Regions from separate parts of the Desulfosporomusa polytropa genome, predicted to be linked through region 3. Evidence: riboswitches for the same ligand, from Rfam matches in the RefSeq annotation. Region 3 holds a riboswitch; each other region holds the start of a gene.
What was found. A riboswitch is a leader RNA that binds a small molecule or an ion and turns the genes downstream of it on or off. The one in region 3 is predicted to bind lysine.
Positions count from the first base shown of each region.

Region 1 (7,348 bases), 1.5 Mb from region 3:
AAGCTATCCGCGAAGAGCGTGGTCTGGCCTATTCTATTTATTCTTATCAAAATAGTTATAAAGATGCCGGATTGCTTACCGTTTATGCAGGCACTCGTCCGGGAAATGTAAATCAAGTGTTGGATCTTATTATAGAAAACTTGAAGGATTTTAAAATGAAAGGCATAACTGAGCAGGAACTGACTAAGTCAAAAGAGCAAATAAAGGGGAGCCTGCTGCTGGGCTTAGAGAGTTCAAGCAGCAGGATGTCCCGTATTGGCAAGATGGAAGTTACTTTAGAAAAATTTGTTTCTTTAGATGAAGTTGTAAGCAAAATTGACAGGGTGACGCTAGCTGATGTAAACCAGATGATTGAGCAAATGCTTGTTGCTGAAAAACTGTGTTTTACTGCGCTAGGCCCTGCTGACTCATTAAATATTAATACTGATTTCAGTTTTTAAGAAGGAGAATAGTATGGCAAGAGGATTTGAGGTAATTAGTCAATATAGAGAATCAGATATAAAATTACCGATTCGTAAGACTGCGTTAAGTGCCGGGTATGATCTTACAATTGCCCAAGACATTACTTTACTTCCAGGAAAGGTTATCTTAGTTCCAACAGGAGTTAAAGCCTATATGGAAGAAGACGAATATCTTGGTATTCATATTCGTTCTGGTTTGGCTATTAAGCATAGCTTGAGTTTAATTAATGGGCAAGGTATTATTGATGCCGATTATTATAATAATCAGGAAAATGAGGGACATATTTTACTTCCCGTTTTTAACCAGGGATCAGAACTTGTGACAATTACCAAAGGAACCAGACTAGCCCAGGGAATTTTTTATAAGTACCTAAAAACAGATAACGATTGCGTCAATAATCTTCGTTCAGGCGGTTTTGGGAGTACAGGACAGTAACAAATGGCGATTTTTTTTCATAACTTATGCTAATTCGCCATATACATTGGTAGAAGCAGGTTAAGGAGGGCTACTGTGTATACCTGGATGACATTAGTACTGGTTGTCTTGATGGTTATGGGGTCTGTTTGGGTACGTGTTTGCCACTCTCGGATGTCCTTGGACAATATACCCTCAGTTGAGCCAAAGCCATCGCCCTTTGCTAATGCCGTACGAGATTTAGTTGCCACTGCCGGCGGCGTATATATTTCTTTGGTAATGATTGTTTCATTTTTAAAATTGGAGATACCTGAACGGATAACTGTCAGTATAATTATGTTCGATCCGCTGGCGATGACGGCTATAGTAGTGGCGGTTGTTCAACCGTTTTTTGCTAAACTATTTGATAGCAAGTAGGTGAAAGTATGCGGATAAGTGAAATGACTGGAAAAGAAGTTATTAATTTGGGAGATGGTGCGCGGTTAGGTATCGTTGGTGAGTGTGAGCTTACTTTTGACAGTCGCTCTGGTGTTATTGGTGGATTAATTCTGCCCAAAAGAAATACACTATTTAACTTTTTAGGTGACAATCAGCTAGTAACAATACCATGGCAGGCAATCAAACGCATCGGAGATGAAGTTGTTATTGTTGATTTAAATAACGCTTATGATCACATGTATTCTAGATGATCGGGAATAAAAAGTGTTGTACTTGTTAAGCCTAACATTAAACTGTATATCAGACTAATGTTAGGAGGCTTATTAATGTCAATAACGAACAATTCTACAGGTGCTATGCAAGGAAATACTGGGAAGCAGCCAACAGCTCAAACTACAGGCCAGACAGGAAACGCTTTAGTAAATAACTATGCAGGTGGTCAAGCGCAAACTGCAAATCTCCAAACACAAACTACGAGTTCTGCGGCGCAAACTAAGTCACCTGGAATGCAGGCAGGTACTACGGGAGTTAAAAGCGTAATTGGTGTATTTAATTCTCGTGATAATGCTGAGCAGGCAGTAAATGCGCTTAGAACGAAAGGCTTTACAACCGAAGAAATAAATATTGTTTCCAAAAACAAAAATCAGCAAGGCCAAGATACTGAATATGTTGAAGATGATATTACCGATGGTGCCCTAGCAGGTGGCACGTTAGGCGGTATTGGCGGTTTGCTTTTGGGAGCAGGTGCTTTAGCCATTCCTGGTGTAGGACCAGTACTAGCCGCTGGGCCAATTGCTGCCGCTTTGAGTGGGGCGGTAGCAGGCGGTATTACGGGTGGGCTTATTGATTGGGGCATTCCGGCTGAAGTAGGAAGACGCTATGAACAAGAGGTAGCACAAGGTGGAATTCTGGCAATAATCCGCTCTGATGCCGCGAAAGCGAATCAAGCAGCTCAGATCCTGCGTCAAAACGGGGCAAGAGACGTAGAAACTCATGCATTAACCTAAACATAGTTTTCACTGGAATGTCGTGGATGAATAAATAAACAGCTTTTAATATTTATTGACAATGATGGAACCTTTGGTATAGAATGTGTATAAAATGAATAAGCAACATCCTGTAAAGGATGAAGTAGAGGTGCGGGAGTCAAAAGTACTTTCAGTGAGAGTGGAATCGATGAGCTGAAAGAAAAGGGGCGACCGCCGAAGTAAGAAAGAATGCCGAATCTTCTTACTGGTCTTACATCAAATAGATTTAAGACTGTCACCATTACTTGGTGGAGTGCTATCTCATCTGGTCAGGGACGATATATATACACATATATTTTCCTAAGGTCAGAAAAATGCTGTTTTGGCAGCTGGTGAGAAATGCGCTCACCAGCTGCTTTTCTTATTAAACAGGAGGTGGATAGCGCTTGATTAGAGTGATGGTATGTGGCGCTTATGGCAAAATGGGACGGGAAGTATTGCGAGCAGTTCATAAGGACCCGCATTTAAGCGTAGTCGGAGCAGTAGATATAAATTCCGACTTTGCCGATGTAGGCGATATTATCGGCGCAGGAAAAACAGGAGTAACGGTTGGCAATGACTTAGTTACTGTTGTCAATGAAACTAAACCACAAGTTATGGTTGATTTCACTAATCCGCAATCAGTTTTAAGCAACATTAAAATTGCCATTAAAAATGGCGTCTGCCCAGTTGTGGGTACAACCGGATTAACGGAAACTGATATTGAGGATATTCGTGAGCTATGTGCAGCTTCCAAGGTTAATGCAATTATTTCACCTAATTTTTCCATAGGTGCTATTCTTATGATGAAACTTTCCCAAGAGGCCGCCAAGTATTTGCCGCATGTTGAAATTATCGAGATGCATCATGATCAAAAGCTGGATGCCCCATCTGGCACAGGTCTTAGAACCGCTGAATTAATTGCCAGTGTACGGGGAACAATGCAGCAAGGCCATCCAGATGAGAAAGAAAAACTGACTGGTGCTCGTGGCGGTGATTTGTCAGGTATTCGATTGCACAGTGTTCGACTGCCTGGCTATGTAGCTCACCAGGAAGTGATTTTCGGTGGATTAGGCCAAACCCTAACGATTCGCCATGACTCAATATCCAGAGAATCGTTTATGCCGGGAGTAGTACTGGCTTGTAAAAAAGTGCTAACTGTTGATGGGCTGATTTTTGGTCTTGAACATATAATGGGCTAAACGTTGCAAAGAACGAAGCCAACTTCAAATATATGAGCATATTTATGATTATAGAATGGGGGACTAATTTACAATGAAAAAGTATAATGTAGCAATTTTAGGGGCAACTGGAGCAGTTGGCCAAGAATTTTTAAAACTTATTGAAGAGCGCAACTTTCCGTTTAACCAATTGAAATTGTTAGCGTCTGAACGGTCTGCAGGTAAAACTATCGAATTTATGGGTAAAGACTACATTGTTGAGGAGGCGACACCCGATTCATTTAGTGATGTGCAAATTGCCTTATTTGCAGGCGGCTCAATTAGTAAAACCTTAGCACCCGAGGCTGCTAAACGCGGGGCGGTTGTCATTGATAATTCAAGTGCCTTCCGCATGGACCCGAATGTACCTTTGGTCGTGCCAGAAGTTAACCCAGAGGCCATAAAAAATCATCAAGGGATTATTGCTAACCCTAACTGTTCGACAATTATTATGGTTATGGCATTAAAGCCTGTATATGATGTGGCAAAGATTAAACGTATAGTTGTTTCTACATATCAGGCTGTTTCCGGTGCTGGCAAAGAAGGCATTGATGAACTGACTGACCAAGTTAAGGCAGTTGTAGAAAATCGTCCTGTAGAAGCTAATATTTTACCGAGCGCCAGTTTGCCCAAACATTATCAAATCGCGTTTAATCTCTTACCGCAAATAGACGTATTTGTTGAAGAGGATTATACCAAAGAAGAGATGAAAATGGTAAATGAGACTCATAAAATATTCAATGACTATAACATCGGAATAACTGCGACGACGGTGAGGGTGCCGGTATATCGCAGTCATTCTGAATCAATAAACATAGAGCTTAATAGCCCGCTGTCGCCTGAAGAAGCAAAACAAGTATTGGCTAAATTTCCTGGTGTTATTGTACAAGATAACCCGGCTGAAATGTTGTATCCTATGCCACTATATACTTCAGACAGTAATGAAGTGTTTGTTGGTCGTATTCGGGCAGACAAAACTGTGCCTTATGGATTAAATATGTGGGTTGTAGGCGATCAAATTCGCAAAGGTGCAGCGCTGAATGCTGTGCAAATAGCTGAGTATATGATTGAGCATAATTTAATTTGAGGTGTACAAAATGCGAATAATTGTCCAGAAGTTCGGGGGCACATCTGTAGCATCACCTGAAGTGCGGGAACTTGTACTGCGCAAGATTGAAAAAGCGCGGGATCAAGGCTTTAATCCGGTAGTTGTAGTTTCGGCTATGGGACGTCAGGGAGCTCCTTACGCTACAGATACACTAATCGATATTGCGCGGTCAGCCTATAAGAATATTGCTGACCGCGAGCTTGATCAGATTATGTGCTGCGGCGAAATGATCTCAGCCGTGATTATGGCCGGTACGCTGCAGGCCGCTGGTATGGACGCAGTTATGTTAACGGGAGGAAATGCGGGTATTATTACCGATGATAACTTTACTGACGCTCGTATTTCAAAATGTGATCCAACACGGATAATCAGTTATTTAAAACAGGGAAAAGTACCTGTTGTGTGTGGCTTTCAAGGTATGACGGGTGAAGGTGAATTTACTACCTTGGGACGCGGTGGCAGCGATACTAGTGCATCAGTCTTAGGCGCAGCTTTAAAGGCTGACATGATCGAAATATATACAGATGTTGAAGGCATTATGACAGCTGATCCAAGAATTGTTGAGAATGCGAAAATTCTTGATTGCATAAGTTATGGGGAAGTATGTCAACTGGCTCATCAAGGGGCTAAGGTAATACATCCCCGCGCAGTTGAAATTGCTATGCAAAAAAATATTCCCCTTGTAGTAAAATCAACATTTTCAGAAGCTCCCGGTACACTTATTACGAATATCGCCAAAGAAGACAACGATAACGTAACTGTAGTTGACCGTGTCGCCACAGGTGTAACCTATTTGACTAATATTGTTCAGGTTAAAGTTCACCTTGATGATACTATGGGAAATGATGCAAGTTTTAAGGTATTTAAGACAATGGCTGATAATGGTATTAGCGTCGATTTAATTAATATTCATCCAGGCGAGATCATGTTTACTATTAATGCTGATCAGGCCGAAAAAGCATCAATAAAACTCAAACGTCTAGGTTGTAAATTTGAAATACTAGAACATTGTGCAAAGGTATCTGTAGTTGGTGGCGGAATGCGAGAAGTACCAGGCGTGATGGCAAATTTTATTGAAGCTCTGTCTCGTAATAAAATTGCTATTCTCCAGACAGTTGATTCCCATACATCTATTTCTGTGCTTGTGCCACAAAGTGATGTTGGGGCTGCTGTAAAATCGCTTCATGAGAAATTTGGCTTATCAAATTAATAAGGGGCGAGTGTAATGAAAAATTTCGGGCAAGTCTTAACCGCAATGGTAACCCCGTTTAATGCTGACTATAGTGTGAATTATAGTGAAGTCGCTAATTTGGCGAAATATCTTGTAAATAACGGTTCTGATGGATTGGTAGTTGCAGGCAGCACTGGTGAAGCGGCTACATTAGCTACAGATGAAAAGCTGAAATTGTTCAAAGTAGTATTGGAGGCTGTAGGTGATAAGGCTACTGTCATTGCTGGCACCGGTTCAAACGATACGAGAGCTTCTATTGAATTGACTAAAGAAGCTGAAAAGATTGGTGTGCATGGCGCAATGCTTGTTGGTCCCTATTATAATAAGCCGCCGCAAGAAGGTTATTACCAGCATTTTAAAGCCATTGCGGACTCAACAACGCTGCCATTGATCGTATATAATGTTCCTGGACGTACCGCTTCTAATATGTTACCAACAACCATTGCGCGTTTGGCCGAAATTGAGAATATTGTTGCTGTTAAAGAAGCAAGCGGCAGTCTAGACCAAGTTTCTGAAATTATCCGCACAACACCTAATGACTTTTGGGTGTATAGTGGGGATGATGGGCTGACCTTACCGATCTTGTCTGTAGGTGGCTGCGGGGTAATTAGTGTGGCTGCTCATGTTGTAGGTAACCGTATGCAGGAAATGATAACCGCGTTTTTGGCTGGTGATCTGAATAAAGCGCAGGCATTACATCTTGAACTTATGCCTTTCTTTAAAGTTATCTTTGTTACTACCAATCCAATACCTATCAAAAAAGCTGTAAATATTCTTGGAATAAATGCAGGCCCAGTAAGACTGCCGTTAGTATCTCCTACAGCGAGTGAAGAGGAACAACTAAAAAATGTAATGCAGGCAATAGGCGCTTTATAATTAAATTTTTGACCGGTAGCGGGTGCTGCCGGTTTTTTTGCATGTCTAGACAATATTTGCATATAATATTCCAGAGCGAGCAGTACCACTTGTTGTCAGAGGTTGTTAAATAGGTTATAATTATTGACAAGTGGGCAGGACGGCCGGTTTTTTTATGTAGCGGTTTAATGAACGGGCGGTTAGAATTTAAGGAATACTAAATTTAAAAATTCTGGAGGTGTATGTTTTTTTGTCACGACAACCAAACAAAGTGCAGATAATTCCCTTGGGCGGGATGGGGGAAATTGGTAAAAACATGACTGTTATCCGTTACGGTGATGAGATAATAGTAATTGATTCTGGCTTGATGTTTCCCGAAGACGACATGCTTGGCATTGATCTGGTTATTCCTGATATTACCTATCTGATGGACAACCGTGATTTAGTTAAAGCAATTGTGCTGACACATGGTCATGAAGACCATATTGGGGCTTTGCCATATGTGTTAAAACAGCTGGATGTACCTGTATATGGAACTCGCTTGACGATTGGAATTTTGGAAGGACGTTTAAAAGAAAATAATGTCTCTACCAATAAATTGCAGGCTGTTAAA
Region 1 covers NZ_AP042400.1:908,237-915,584, forward strand. Annotated here, with positions in the region: gene ACZ449_RS06060 (M16 family metallopeptidase) at 1-440, shown strand, start outside; gene ACZ449_RS06065 (dCTP deaminase/dUTPase family protein) at 454-897, shown strand; gene ACZ449_RS06070 (hypothetical protein) at 973-1,293, shown strand; gene ACZ449_RS06075 (YlmC/YmxH family sporulation protein) at 1,302-1,565, shown strand; gene ACZ449_RS06080 (general stress protein) at 1,641-2,321, shown strand; lysine riboswitch at 2,439-2,609, shown strand; gene dapB (4-hydroxy-tetrahydrodipicolinate reductase) at 2,729-3,523, shown strand; gene ACZ449_RS06090 (aspartate-semialdehyde dehydrogenase) at 3,597-4,628, shown strand; gene dapG (aspartate kinase) at 4,639-5,859, shown strand; gene dapA (4-hydroxy-tetrahydrodipicolinate synthase) at 5,875-6,756, shown strand; gene ACZ449_RS06105 (ribonuclease J) at 7,031-7,348, shown strand, end outside.
Region 1: another riboswitch for lysine. It lies ahead of dapB (4-hydroxy-tetrahydrodipicolinate reductase); the one in region 3 lies ahead of ACZ449_RS25655 (ABC transporter substrate-binding protein).

Region 2 (7,348 bases), 890 kb from region 3:
AGTGAGAGTTAAGGCTTCAAGGAGCGAAAGAAGCGATCGGCATTGAGACGATTAATACCAAAGAAGTATAGTAGTTTATATAGTAGGTGAACGTGAGGAGGTGCAGAAATGATGAAGAAAGTAGTAATTGTCGGTGGCGGCTGGGCCGGTTCTGCTGCTGCGTTAGCAGCGCGAAATACTGGTTGTGAGGTAGAACTGTTTGAACGGGCAGATATGTTACTTGGCACCGGATTAGTTGGCGGAATTATGCGTAATAATGGTCGCTTTACTGCTACGGAGGAAATGATTGCAATGGGTGGCGGGGAGTTATTTGAAATCTGCGATGCATGCTCACGCCATAAGAATATTGATTTTCCAGGGCATAAGCATGCTAGCTTATATGATGTATCAACCATTGAACCAGCGGTTCGTAGAGCATTGCTGGAGGCCGGGATAAAAATACATTTAATGGCTCGCATCAACGATGTTATTGTCGAGGCTGGCAAAATTGTCAAAGTTATTGCCGGTGTATTGCATAAGGATGAGGAAATGGAAGTTTATGGTAATGGATTTGTTGATGCATCCGGTACAGCCGGTCCCCAAGGTAATTGCATGAAGTATGGCAATGGCTGTGCCATGTGTATGTATCGTTGCCCGACCTTTGGGCCACGTTTCAGCATTGCTGCGAAGGCTGGCGTAAAAGAAGTTATCGGCGAAAAAGCCGATGGTACTTTGGGCGCAATGAGTGGATCATGTAAACTTCACAAAGATTCCCTTGCGCCTGAAGTCAAGGAAGAACTCGACAGAACCGGTGTTTGTGTTATTGCGGTTCCGACGCATTTGCAAAAAAGCATGGAATCCCTTGGGCAAAAGGCATGCCAACAGTATGCACTAAAGGAATTTGCCGAGAACATTGTTTTATTAGATACTGGTCATGCCAAACTCATGTCGGCCTATTACCCCCTCGAGTTGCTGCGCCAAATACCTGGATGTGCTAATGCCCGATTTGAAGATCCATATGCTGGCGGCATCGGCAACTCTATGCGCTATTTCGGTATGCTACCCCGAGACAATGCTTTGCAGGTACAAAGTCTGAAAAATGTCTTTTGCGCTGGCGAAAAAGCCGGATTACTTGTCGGTCATACCGAAGCAATTGTAACTGGAACACTCGCCGGTCACAATGCTGCACGACTTGTGTTGGGGCTTGATCCAATCCAAATTTCCCAAGAATTAGCTTGTGGTGACGCTATTGCTTATGTAAATGAAATGATGCAGACAAAGGCAGGACTAACGAAGAAGTATACCTTCTCTGGTTCGGTATATTTTGAGCGTATGAAAAAGAAAAACCTCTATACCACGAACATAGAAGAAATCAAGAAAAAAGTTACTCAGACCAATATGAGTGGAATTTTTGCAGAGAAGCTTGAATAGGCCCCTTTTTGAGCACGTATACAATTAGGGTTATTTAATGGAGGGCTGTCTGTGGGCAATATAACAGTGGCAAGGAGACTAGACCAGATTGCTTTCGCAGGAATCCGAAAAGTCTTCGAAAAAGCCAATCAATTAGAAGCACAAGGTAAAAAGGTGATTCACTTTGAAATAGGCCGTCCCGATTTTGATACTCCAGTTCACATCAAAGCGGCGGCGAAACAGGCGTTAGACAAAGGCTTGGTCCACTATGCTCCGAATAGTGGAATCCCAGCATTGCGGGAAGCCCTTTCGGCAAGGCTTAAAGCCGACAAAGACTTGACTTATAACCCTGATACCGAAATCATAATTACAGCTGGGGGACAGGAAGCTTTGTATGTAAGCTTTTTGAGCATTCTAAATGAAGGGGATGAAGTAATTCTTCCTGATCCCTGTTTTGGTCCGTTTCCCTTGGCAGTGGGCCTGGCCGGTGGTGTCCCCGTTAAAATTGGACTGCAGCCAAGTCAAAACTACGGTTACGATTGGGAGGCCGTTAAGAAAGCACTATCTCCCAGGACTAAGGCGATTGTAGTGAATTCCCCCCATAACCCGACAGGCGGTGTTTGGTCAGAGGAACAACTAAAAACAGTGGCTGCCTTTGCCTGTGAGCATGATCTATGGTTAATCTGCGATGACGCCTATGACCATTTGATCTACGAAGGCTGCCGTCTGTCACCTGCTAAATTTCCGGGAATGCGGGAACGAACCATATTATGTGGTTCCCTTTCTAAAACCTATGCAATGACAGGCTGGCGCATTGGCTATATAGCTGCGGTTGAGCCGATCATTGGCGCAGCTATCCGGCTGCAGCAGAATATTATGCTGTCACTCTGCACTTTCGCTCAGCATGGAGCGGTGGTAGGACTAACCGGTTCGCAAGACTGCGTCCGTACTATGGCAGCTGAATTTGCTCGCCGCCGTCAGCTGGTACTGGAAATGGTCCGACAAATCCCTGGAATTGAATTGAGTGGAATTCCCAAGGGAGCATTTTATGTTTTTCCCCGCATTACTCTGCCTAACATTACTTCGGCTCAGGTCGCTGACTACTTATTAGATAATGCGGGTGTTGCGGTAGTCGACGGCTTGGCTTTCGGGGCAAGCGGTAATGGGCACTTTCGCCTATCCTATGCGGTGTCGTATGAAGATTGTCGGGAAGGGCTGGAACGTATTGCGGCGGCGATGAAAGTGCTGGCGCAAAACAATAGTTAGGGGGGGAGAAATATGCCTATTATAATAAGTGCCATGCCAAAGTGGCGGTTTGATGCGTCGCAGGTTGCCTTGCCTGAAAACTGGGATATTCGGTTTATCAATCCGTCAACAGAGGAAGAATTGATTCTGGCCTGCAAGGAAGCGGAGTATCTGTTAGTGCCGGCTAGTACTCCCGAAATTAACGCCAATGTCCTGCGAAACAGTACTCAAATCAAATTGATTCAGAGCGTAGGTGCAGGGTTTGACCGTATAGACACACAAACGGCAGCAGCTTTAAAAATACCGGTGGCCAATGTTCCTGGCCAAAATGCCAAATCAGTGGCTGAATTCACCATTGGCCTGATGATTGCACTCCAGCGGCAGATCCTTGTGGCAGATCAGGAAATAAAAGCCGGCAGGTACGGAGAGATACGAAAAGTTCTATTTAAGCAGGGACTAAGTGAAATAGAAGACAGCAAGATTGGGCTAGTCGGGTTAGGGACGATTGGCCAGCATGTAGCGAGAATTTTACATAGTTTGGGGGCCTCTGTCAGTTACTACGATGGCAGGCGGCAACTGCCGGAAACAGAAGCTCAATTGCAGGTAAGCTATAAATCTCTGGAGGCACTGCTGGCAGACAGTGATATTGTAAGCCTGCATGTGCCGCTTAATGATACTACGCGCGGTCTTATCGGCCAACGGCAACTGGAACTTATGTCGCCTGGTAGTTTTCTGATTAATACTGCGCGAGGTGAAATAGTTAATCAGATGGCCTTGGCGCAGATGCTGGAAACCGGCCGCATTGGTGGTGCGGCAATTGATGTCTTTACGCCAGAGCCGCCAGAATTGGAAAACCCGTTGCTGACTCTTTCACCTGCGGCTAGGGATCGGTTGATTGTGACACCGCATATTGCGGGAGTTACTGTCAGGGCAATGCGCAAGATGCTGCAGGCTAGTCTGGAAAACATTGCGCGAGTCGTAAACGGTCAACCGCCGGCAAATATAGTAAATAGATAAAGGTCTAAGCAATAAAGCCAAGGAAAATTGGTTACATTCTGATGCATAGTGAAGCAGGAATCTGACCCTATTCGACTTATTGAAAGTATCCTAAGTTTGGTATGCAGGCGCTCTGCAGTTTGAGCAGTAGCGGGACATACCGGAATGATACTATGCGAGAGCGGAAGGGATTGGATATCTTGAAAACAGTATTGATCACATCTAAAGAATTTGGCAGCCAAATCGATGGGCAGCATAGAATAAACCTGGAGCAGTATTTTGCCGAAAACGGTTGGCAGATTGTATGGAACTCGGCAGGTTCTGCGATGAGTGCCAGAGACATCATCCAGCAGGATATTAGGCATAGGCTTGACGCAATTTTGGTTTATTCCAGTTCAGATGAAATTAGCCACGAGGTTTTCAAACACTGCCGAAATTTAAAAGTGGTATCCCGGCATGGTGTGGGTATCGAGAATATTGATGTCCTGGCCGCTCAACAAGCAGGCGTGGAAATTAAAACAACTGCCAAAATGCCTGGATATGAGACAGTTGCAGATTTAACCTTTGCGTTGATGCTGTCTTTGGCAAGGAAGGTGCCGCAGATTGACTCTACATTACGAAAAAACAGCTGGTATCGCCCTGTTAGCAGCGATGTTTGGGGAAAAACGCTTGGGATAGTTGGATTAGGACGTATTGGAAAAGCGGTTGCTAAACGGGCTAAAGGCTTTGATATGAAAATTTTGGTTTCCACGCGCCACCCTGATGCTGCCTTTGTTGCCGCAAACGGGATAACTTTGTGCTCAAGGGAGGAACTGTTGACCGCAGCTGATTTTGTCAGCTTGCATTGTATGTTACATCAAGAAACCAAGCATATGATTGGTGCCTCGGAGTTTGCCCTGATGAAACCAAGCGCATATTTGATTAACACGGCCAGAGCAGGTCTGGTAAACCAAGGTGAGCTACTTACCGCGCTGAAAAGCAAAACAATCGCCGGTGCAGCTATTGATGTATTCGAAAACGAACCGGCAGTGAATGATCCCATCATCGCGGAAGGCTTGGATAATGTTGTGGCAACCACGCATGTTGGCTCATATACGGTGGACTCTCTGAAGCGGATGGACTTTCTGGTGGCAGAAAATATTGTAGAGGCAGTATGATAACTAGTAGATGAATTGCAATAATGTATTGAAAGCGGGGATTTAACAACTTGATAAAATTGGTATGGTAGAGGCGCGAGACGCAATAGTACTACAGGGAGCTGGCTGCGATGAACTGTCAGGAAAGGGCGGATTGCCGAAGTGCTGGGATTGCTAATTCCCGGCATTGGGGCCGTATTCAACAGGTACGGCACTGTCATCTTCGGATGGTGAGCTATCGCACGAGGGTAAGACTCCTCTTCACTATGCCGGCAGCCTCTAACGTATAGGGTGGCTGCCTTTTTTCTATTAGTTTGTCAGAAGGTAGGATTACATTTCTGACAAAAAATTGACAAAGACTTAGCTTGCGATAGTAGAATCCCAACTAATTTAGGAGGTGAAAGTATGAACTGGGATAATATGCCGCTATTAGTCATTCTGGTACTGTCGGTTATTGGAAACAACAATTCCGTGGCCTTGGCCGTTTTGGCGCTGTTGTTAATAAAATTAATGGGTTTCTCATCCTGGTTTCCTAGTATTGAAAACTATGGACTAAATATTGGTATTACCATTTTGACAATGGCAGTGCTAACGCCTTTGGCACAGGGGCGAATTTCCATAGGAGAAATGCTAGTTGCCTTCAAAACGCAGGCTGGTGTGATTGCCATAATTGTTGGGTTAATTGTATCTTGGGTGGCAACGCAAGGCATGTATTTTTTGAAGGCGTCGCCTGAAACTACGACTGCTTTGATTATAGGTACAATCGGCGGTGTTTGTTTTTTGCACGGTCTGGCAATTGGGCCGCTTATTGCCGGCGGCGTAGTAGCCATGATATTAAATTTATTGAATTTGTTAAAATGAATTACTCCCAAACAAATCACAAAAAATTCTAAAAAAACCACATATTCCATTTTTTCTCAACATTGTATACTAAAGGTATCCTACGGAGAGCTCGTTTATTATCTATTTCAGTCAAAATCATAAGTATATTACTAATAGCAGGAGGTGAAAGCAAGGCCATATATCATCTATTAACGCAATTTTCTGTTCTCTGTTTGGATAATTTGTATTGATTATAAGGAGACTACTAATGAAAAAATTCTTAATTCTTGCAATCATGGGAATGCTTGTATTCTCTACGGCTGTCGTTGGCGCTAAAGCCAATGGTGATTACATCGACATCCAACGAGAAGCTTTCCAAAAAGAGGTTAACGGTAAGCAAGTTGATTTGTTCACACTGACAAACAAAAACGGTGTAGTCGCAAAAATCACCAACTATGGCGGAAAGATTGTACAACTTTTAGTGCCTGATAAAAATGGACGACTCGGCGATGTAGTGCTTGGTTACGAGACTCTTGATCAGACCATCAATGGACAAGCTTCGATGGGGTGTACCATCGGACGTTACGCCAATCGGATTGGTAAAGGGCAATTTACGTTAGAAGGAAAAGACTATCAACTCACAGTTAACAATGGCGCAAATCATTTGCATGGTGGTACTAAAGGAAGCCGCTTTGTTGTTTTTGACGCTAATCAGATTGATGCCAAAACCTTGCAACTTTCCTATTACTTTAAAGATGGCGAAGAAGGTTACCCTGGGAATTGCTTATTAAAAACTGTCTATTCACTAACAGACAATAATGAACTAATCATTACCTACGATGCAGTAACCGATAAACCAACCATTGTAAATTTTACAAACCATGCTTTCTTTAACTTGGCAGGAGCCGGTAGCGGCACCATTCTAAATCATCAACTAACCTTAAACGCTGACAATTTCACTCCTGTTGACGGTACACTAATTACAACTGGAGAAATCCGCCCTGTTAAGGGAACTCCAATGGATTTTACCAAAGCAACTACAATTGGTGCTAGAATTAACGATTCATATGAACAGTTAAAATTTGGCCCCGGGTATGACCACAATTATGTATTGAATAAGGCAGGCAGCGAATTGAGTTTTGCCGCTCGTGTTTATGAACCTAAATCAGGAAGAGTCATGGAAATCTATACAACCGAGCCTGGTATTCAGTTCTACGCAGGAAACTTCCTTGAGGGAAAAGTTCCTAGAGATATCGGTAAAGGAGGCAAAGCTTACAATTTCCGTGAGGCCTTCTGCCTGGAAACACAGCATTTCCCTGATTCCCCCAACAAAGATAACTTTCCTTCAACTGTATTAAAACCGGGCCAATGGTTCTCATCAACCACAGTGCATAAATTTTCCATAAAAAAATAGTAATAATTGAGGCCATCCAAGACAGGTGGCCTCAATTTTATTATTGCTGAAAGCGTGGATTCTTTTTGTGGGCGCTATTAAAAACTAACAAAGTGGGATTACCTTTAGTTTCAGAGTAAAGTAATGAATAGAGGAAAATGGTGTCCTGGTTTCGTATATAATAATTCAGGCTGTAAAGTTAGGTGACACAAGCAAAGTGGGCCTTTGGCCGTATTTTGGATTTTACATAGAAACATGATCTGGGAGGACAGTTATGGCAGAATGGAAAAATGACAATGAACTTTTCGCAATCATGCGCAAAGAACTTTATACACCAGTAGTTGGCGATATTCTTGATAAATTGGGA
Region 2 covers NZ_AP042400.1:4,184,951-4,192,298, reverse strand. Annotated here, with positions in the region: gene ACZ449_RS21390 (FAD-dependent oxidoreductase) at 109-1,410, shown strand; gene ACZ449_RS21385 (pyridoxal phosphate-dependent aminotransferase) at 1,462-2,655, shown strand; gene ACZ449_RS21380 (2-hydroxyacid dehydrogenase) at 2,668-3,651, shown strand; gene ACZ449_RS21375 (phosphoglycerate dehydrogenase) at 3,831-4,787, shown strand; lysine riboswitch at 4,848-5,012, shown strand; gene ACZ449_RS21370 (DUF441 domain-containing protein) at 5,172-5,627, shown strand; gene ACZ449_RS21365 (aldose epimerase family protein) at 5,857-7,002, shown strand; gene ACZ449_RS21360 (RraA family protein) at 7,256-7,348, shown strand, end outside.
Region 2: another riboswitch for lysine. It lies ahead of ACZ449_RS21370 (DUF441 domain-containing protein); the one in region 3 lies ahead of ACZ449_RS25655 (ABC transporter substrate-binding protein).

Region 3 (7,348 bases):
CATCACCTACGAACCGGGAATATTCTGACCAGTTCATGCCAAACTCAAACTCCTGGACCAGACCGGTAATAATACCTACAGAATAATTGATGACAAAGAGTTTGCCCCAAAACTTTGTCATCAATTTATAATTGTTATTGCCTGTACGAACGTACTGGGTTTCCAATAAGGCAAGCAAAATGGACAACCCCAGAGTGAGCGCTACAAACCAAAAGTGATATATCAGTGTTGTCGCAAATTGTAGTCGTGCTAACAGTAGTTTGTCCATTCGTATCCTCATTACCATAAACGATGGTGGTAATGATATTATCTCCTATTTAGTGATATTAATTATCTATTTTCATGTGGCGAGACCGAGGAATCATAGGGACGGTTTTATCGCTTCCGCTCTTCTTTTATGCTAAACTGAAAGAAAAAGATTGTGGAGTGGGAAAATGCCAAGGATGGCAAGATAGAAAAGTAATAGCGGTATCTATTCTGTTAGAGAGAACAGATACCGCTGATGTGAACTCACACTTTTAGATATTCTTGTCATCCTGGCTAATTGCCTTATCCGTAATGCCTTCTATTTCCGTCAGCTTTCGTATTACATCGCTTAGTCGTTGTAAATTGATTTACTGGACAATAAGATGGAAATAGTAGTAAAATTATACTGCGATAAGGAAAAATGCCGTAGAATGTAATGATTTGGCTACAAATAATTTTTACGTAGCCTATCTGTAATAATTAGTGGGGGTATTTATATGACAGCTACAACGAACAAACTAGTAATTATTGGTGTAGGGCATGTAGGGTCTCAAGTTTTGACAACTGCCATTGCTCATCAAATTGCATCGGAGATTGCTCTGATTGATATTGAAGAAGGAAGAGCCATTGGTGAGGCATTAGACGCTGATCATGCCACTCCTTTTGACTACAATGCGAACATTAATGTACATAGAGGCACTTACGAAGACTGTGCCGATGCCAAAGTAATAATTATGTGTGCAGGACCCAGTATCATGCCTGGAGAAAATTCGGATCGTCTTGTTTTGGCTGGTCGTAACACGGAAACTGTTAAAGACGTTATGAGCCAAATTGTTAAATACACTAAAGATGCTGTAATCATTTTTATTACTAATCCTCTTGATATTACGACCTATTATGCTGCAAATCACTTCGGTTACCCTAAAGGGAAATTATTCGGAACAGGTACAACACTTGAAACATCTCGACTAAAACGAATCATTGCAGATCGTTACCATGTAGCACCTACCAGTGTTCAAGCTTTTATGCTGGGTGAGCATGGAAATTCTGCTTTTCCGGCGTGGAGTATTGTAAATATTGGAGGCATTCCGGTAAACCAATTGGACCAATACTTCGGTATTGAAACACCACTTGATAAAGGCGCTATAGGTAAACAAGTTGTGCAAGTTGCTTACGATGTACTAAACGGCAAAGGCTGGACTAACACGGGTATAGCCATGGGCGCTGTTCGCCTTGCCAAAGCAGTTATGTATGATGAGCGATTTGTGGGACCAGTTTCTGTTACTCTTGAAGGTGAATATGGCATAACTGAAAAAGTATCGCTCAGTATTCCTTGCGTTATCGGCAAAAATGGTGTTGAAAAAAGACTTCCTTTGAACTTGCCGGAAGAAGAAGTTGATAACTTAAAGCATTGTGCTAAAACAGTTCGTGCCGTTTTGGATTCTATTAATATTCGTTAATTTCGTTTACAAAAGGATTTCGCTGACTAAGTAGAGGTGCTAATCGTGGCTGGAAACTCAGAAAAAATGCTCAGGATTGCGGTGCAGATGAGAAAAGGCCAGTCTTCAGAACAAGCCAAATTGCCGAAAGAAGAAGTGCCAGTAGGTAATTTTATTGACCGCACAGTGTTAACCAACGCCGGAAAGACTCGTGTTCTTATCTATATGCCGGAAAAGCAAACCAAGGTTCCATACCCTGTTTTTGTCAATCTTCACGGAGGCGGATTTATCCTCGGTGGTGCTGAAGATGATGACGTATGGTGTAGAAAGATTGTCAACGCGGTAAACTGTGTCGTCGTCAATATCGACTACCCTCTTGCGCCGGAGTGTAAGTTTCCGGTGGCGCTGGAAGAAAGTTACGCCGTCGTTAAATGGGTACATGACTATGCGGAGAAACTGGGAATTGATCCTCGGCGGATTGCCGTGGGTGGGCACAGCGCCGGTGCCAATCTAGCCACGGCAATCTGCTTATTAGCCAGGAAAAGGGAAGAATTCTCTATTGTTTACCAAGTGCTGGATTATCCGGTATTGGACCATACTACTGATGCTTACAACAAACATTTCCATCCGGAAGAGACGATACTGACACCCAAATTGGTTAATTATTTTACTGCCTGTTACATCCGTAGTGAGGAGGACACTAAAAATCCATTTGTCTCGCCGATTCTAGAGAAAGACCTTCGAGGGCTTCCGCCGGCACTTATCATTGCGGCAGAATATGACCCGCTGCACGAAGAAGATAAACGCTACGCCGAGCGCCTGGCGGACGCTGGGGTGGAAGTGCTGTTCAGGAGATTCTCTAAGTGCTGTCATGCTTTTACCCATTTTGGCCCGAAGGAAGCGGCCGATGAGGCGTGGGCACTGATTTATTCTCAACTGCGGGATGCTTTTAAGATATAATTGTCGTTCATAGCATTCCCTCCGGAAATATATAGTAACGCATTTAAGCAGTAACAGTAAGTTAAGCCCTCGGCATACGCCGAGGGCTTATTTTTTAAAATTTAGTGTTTGGCCATTTACTACTAAAAATTAAATACTGAATCTAGGAATAACTACATATAAAAATATAAGGAATAATATCTGCTAATATACCAAACAACATATCTTCATTATTATTGATCTTTTTAGCGGTACATGCTGCTTTGATAATATAAATCAAGGAGGGTACTATAATGAAAAAGTTCTTACTTACAATTATTTTTGTTATGTTAACCAATGTCTGCTTTGCGGAAGATATATATACTGTTACAGAAAATGGTTTTGTTAAGTATCTTCGCACAGAATCACTAAAAGCAAAAGTAACATCTAAAACTGAGCAAAATTCACTTTTTGAAATGACATATACCTTAATCTGCATACCAGAGGAGAGCACTTTAGATAAATTAAGAATCCAAACTTTGGATAATAATATTTCCTTTGAAAAACAAACGTTTACCTTTAAATGCTCTTTTAATCCAAATAGCAATCAGTGGAACCAAGACGGCTCAATTTGGTTAAAAAATGATGAGCTTTGGGGAAATTCCCCTCCAAAATGCTTATATAAAACCCGTGGCAATATGTCAGGTGGAGCATATTACGGAAATGAACCAGAAGCTGTTTTTAACAGAGTTATAATTATCACTGCTTACAAATATATTCTTTCTCATAAACTAGTAAAGTATAATTGACACCGAACTTTTCAATTTGATCATCATATCCTGCAACCTAACCATCTAAATGGAAGCGTGGGGACGGTTCCATTTGCTTCCTTTCTTCTTTTATGCTAAACTGAAAAAAATGCCAAGGATTGCAAAAAAAGTATAGTTAATAAATATTTTTCATCTATAGTAAAATATATTATACTAATATCAGAAGCAATAATTGTCGAGATATAAATTAAGGAGGAGTTTTGCATGAATAGTAGTATGAGTGCTGAAAAGAAATTTGGTATGGGCGAGATGAGCGAAATACCCTCAAAAATGCAAGAGCAGGTATCGCCTGTTAGATCGTTGCTCGAATGCAACGCCATCGTTTTAGCGATGTTATCTTTATTGTTGCTTAATTATTTATAGTAAGTAGAATATTGTTGAGGGACATAAGGGGATGTTTCTTTTTTGACATCTCGTACATCACTAAAAACTTTATTCCTCAATAAATTGAGTTAGCTCTTTGTTAAATTTAGCGTGCTCGTCATAGAATAATCCGTGACCGCTGTATCTGAACGGAACAAGTTTGGAGTCTCTAATTTTTTCATTTTGGGCAATAGCCAATGGGAACAAACAAACTTTGTCATGGATACCATGAAGAATTAAAGTTGGAACATATATTTCCTCAAGATCCAAAAATAGTTCTTCGTCTATCCAAGAGGCTGCAACTGCTGCGGTGGACCAACCTGCCGCTTGCAGTCCCATTTGAAAGAACCAATTTGAGAAAGCTTGAGATACATGCTGAAAGAAAAACGTATCGCCAAAATTTCGCAACATTTCGGGACGGTCATTATTTGTTCCCTGGATGATTTTAATTACATCCTCTTTTTTTAGCCCATGTGGAAAATAAGGACGCTGAATCAGACTGGGAGCTGCTGCTGCAAAAAGGGCAAGCTTAGATACCCCGTATCCCTTGTGACGGGCCATATAGCGAACAGCGACCGCTCCCCCCGTAGAATGGCCTCCGAGGGTGAAATCATGAAGTCCGAGTTCTTCGACTACACTGCGAATATCATCTGCCGACGTATCGTAGTCGTAGCCTGCCCAAGGCTTGTCGGAATTACCGAAACCTCGCGCATCAATTCCTATGCAGCGATATCCCCGCTTAGGCAGTTGATCAAACTGATACTCAAACATTTTATGGTTTGCCGGCCAACCGTGTATAAATACGATTGTTTTACAGCCCGCAGGATTAAGGTCTTCCACGTATATCTTTACGTCTGGTTCGACTTTAATATATACCCCCACCAAAAGCCCTCCTTTGAAAGAATATTTACATAATATATACTATATTATGCACTCGCTACTAACAGTGTGATAGCCTAGTGTGGGCTGTATCATTCATTTAGAAATAGATAAATCCAACAGATGCTATTTTTTTAGAGGACTTATACAGCATTTCCGCCAACTGGCATTGAAAATTGTGGCAGTAAAAGATCGACATTTCGACAAAAAATCTTGACGAACTAATTGCGAAAGTCTAGAATAGAGCTAATAAAGAAAAATATTCCTTTAATCAGATTGTTTATAGAGGCGCAGCCAACATTAGTACCTGTTTGATGAGGCATCAACGAAGGCAGGGAAAGGGTTAGTTGCCGAAGTAAGAAAAACGGCGGTTTTTTTTACTGGGTCTGCATTGAATAAGTGCAGGACTGTCACCAACGTTGGTGGAGAGCTATCTCATCTGGGCCGAGACATGGACTATTATTTTTCATGTTATTGAAGACACCTGGCAGAGAAATCACCAAGTGTCTTTTTTATTTTTATTATATTTTTAGGGGGGAATTTATGAAAACGTGGGTAAAGGTTTTAGGTGGATTTATGGTTGCAGTTTCCATGGTTGCTATTGCAGGTTGTGGCGGGTCGGCGACTCAGGGTAAAAAAGCGGCGCTGACGGTTGCGATGGTTAATCCTCTGTCAGGAGATAATGCGACATATGGTCAAAGCCATAAAAATGGTTTCGAATTGGCTCGTGAAGAAATCAATAAGGCTGGCGGGGTTAAAGGCCAGTCGATTGAAGCGGTCTTTCACGATGATGCAGGTGATCCCAAACAGGCTGCCGCAGGAGCGCAAAAATTTGCCGATCAAAAAAATGTAGTAGCGTTAGTCGGGTCTTGCCTTAGCTCGAATACTCTTGCCATGGTTCCGATAACCGACAAGGCAAAACTGACTCATTCTGTGGTGTCTTCAAGCACGCCCAAGCTTTCGGGAATCAGCCCTTATTTTTTTCGTATGGCTGTGCAGGATGCCAAAGTAGGAGTTTTAATGGGTGATTTACTGGGGCAAAAATTAGGAGCTAAACGGGTTGCGATCCTCTATCCTAATAACGATTTTGGCAAAGGTCTTATGACCGTTCTTGAAAAACAGCTTAACCAATATCAGGTTACAATTGTTTCTAACCAAGCTTATTTGGCAACAGATAAGGATTTTTCCGCTCTGCTGACCGAAATAAAAAATAAAGGCATTGATGCACTCGCAGTTTGTGGTACTTATACAGATGGTGGCTTGATTGTCAAACAGGCGACTGAATTGGGTCTGACTGTTCCTATTGTAAGCGGCCCTGGTTTATATAGTCCCAAATTTATTGAAATTGCGGGGAAGGCTGCCGAACGCTCTATATCATTAGGCGCATTTGTTTCTACCAACCCTGACCCAGCTGTACAGGCTTTTGTTAAAAAGTATAAAGAGAAATATAATGTAGAACCAGACACCTTTGCTGCTCTAGGCTATGATCAAATGTATGTTCTTGCCAAGGCGATGGAGAAGGCTGGTGAAAAAGGAACTATCACCAGAGAAGGTGTCCGTGAGGCCATGAGCCAGACCGATTATAAAGGTATCACTGGGACAGTGACATTTGATGATAAAGGTGACTGGGTTAGACCTTATTTATATATTACTGTCAAAGACGGACAATTTGTTGTATATCAATAATTGCGAATTGCGGTGGGAAGTGACAGGTCAGCCTGCTGCTTCCCACTTGTAGTCAGAGGAGGGTGATCAGATGCTGCAGCAAATTATAAATGGACTGGCACTCGGTGGTGTTTATGCTTTAATTGCGATTGGTTGGACGGTGGTATTTGGTATTGTCGGTCTTATCAATTGGACACATGGCGAGGTTTTTATGATTGGTGCATTTGCCGGGTATCTTGTTATAACGACTTATCATGTTAATTTTTTTGTGGCGTTAGTTGTAGCTATGTTTTTTGGTGGGCTGGTGGCCTATCTTATTGAGCGATTAGCTTATCGGCCACTGCGGACAGGCCCTAAGCTTGCCTTGTTTATTACGGCGCTCGGGGCTTCGATCTTTATTCGCAATTTAGCCGCTATAATCTGGGAGCCTCAATCACGAGCCTACCCAGCTACCTTTGAGGCATCGGTTATGACTTGGCAACTTGGTTCAACCGTTTTGACAATCAATACGCTGCAAATCATGATTTTTGCGGTTACGCTGGTTATTATGGCTTTTCTGCAGTGGTTTATTACGCGGACCATGATGGGCAAGGCTATGTTGGCGGCATCGCAGGATCTTGAAGCAGTTAGTCTGATGGGGGTTGATGTCAACCGTTTGATTACCATCACCTTTTGGGTTAGTGGGATGTTGGGTGGTGCCGCTGGAGTACTTGTTGGCGTTCTATATGCTATTGATCCAATGATGGGAGCAATGGCTGGATTGAAAGGTTGGGCTGTAGCTGTGCTGGGCGGGGTTGGCAGCATCAGCGGTGCTATGGTTGCTGGTTTATTGCTGGGAGTTATTGAAAACATTTCGACGACCTTCATTTCATCAGGTTATCGGGATGCAATTGCTTTTGTTATCATGATTGCTACACTGGTTATTAAGCCAACTGGCTTAATGGGATTTAAATTTGAGGATAAGGTCTAGGGGGTGGGTTTATGGCAAAACCAGCATTACAATTTGCA
Region 3 covers NZ_AP042400.1:5,079,647-5,086,994, forward strand. Annotated here, with positions in the region: gene ACZ449_RS25625 (cytochrome ubiquinol oxidase subunit I) at 1-268, opposite strand, end outside; gene ACZ449_RS25630 (L-lactate dehydrogenase) at 744-1,706, shown strand; gene ACZ449_RS25635 (alpha/beta hydrolase) at 1,752-2,645, shown strand; gene ACZ449_RS25640 (hypothetical protein) at 2,918-3,412, shown strand; gene ACZ449_RS25645 (hypothetical protein) at 3,638-3,796, shown strand; gene ACZ449_RS25650 (alpha/beta fold hydrolase) at 3,866-4,678, opposite strand; lysine riboswitch at 4,951-5,116, shown strand; gene ACZ449_RS25655 (ABC transporter substrate-binding protein) at 5,219-6,361, shown strand; gene ACZ449_RS25660 (branched-chain amino acid ABC transporter permease) at 6,432-7,310, shown strand; gene ACZ449_RS25665 (branched-chain amino acid ABC transporter permease) at 7,322-7,348, shown strand, end outside.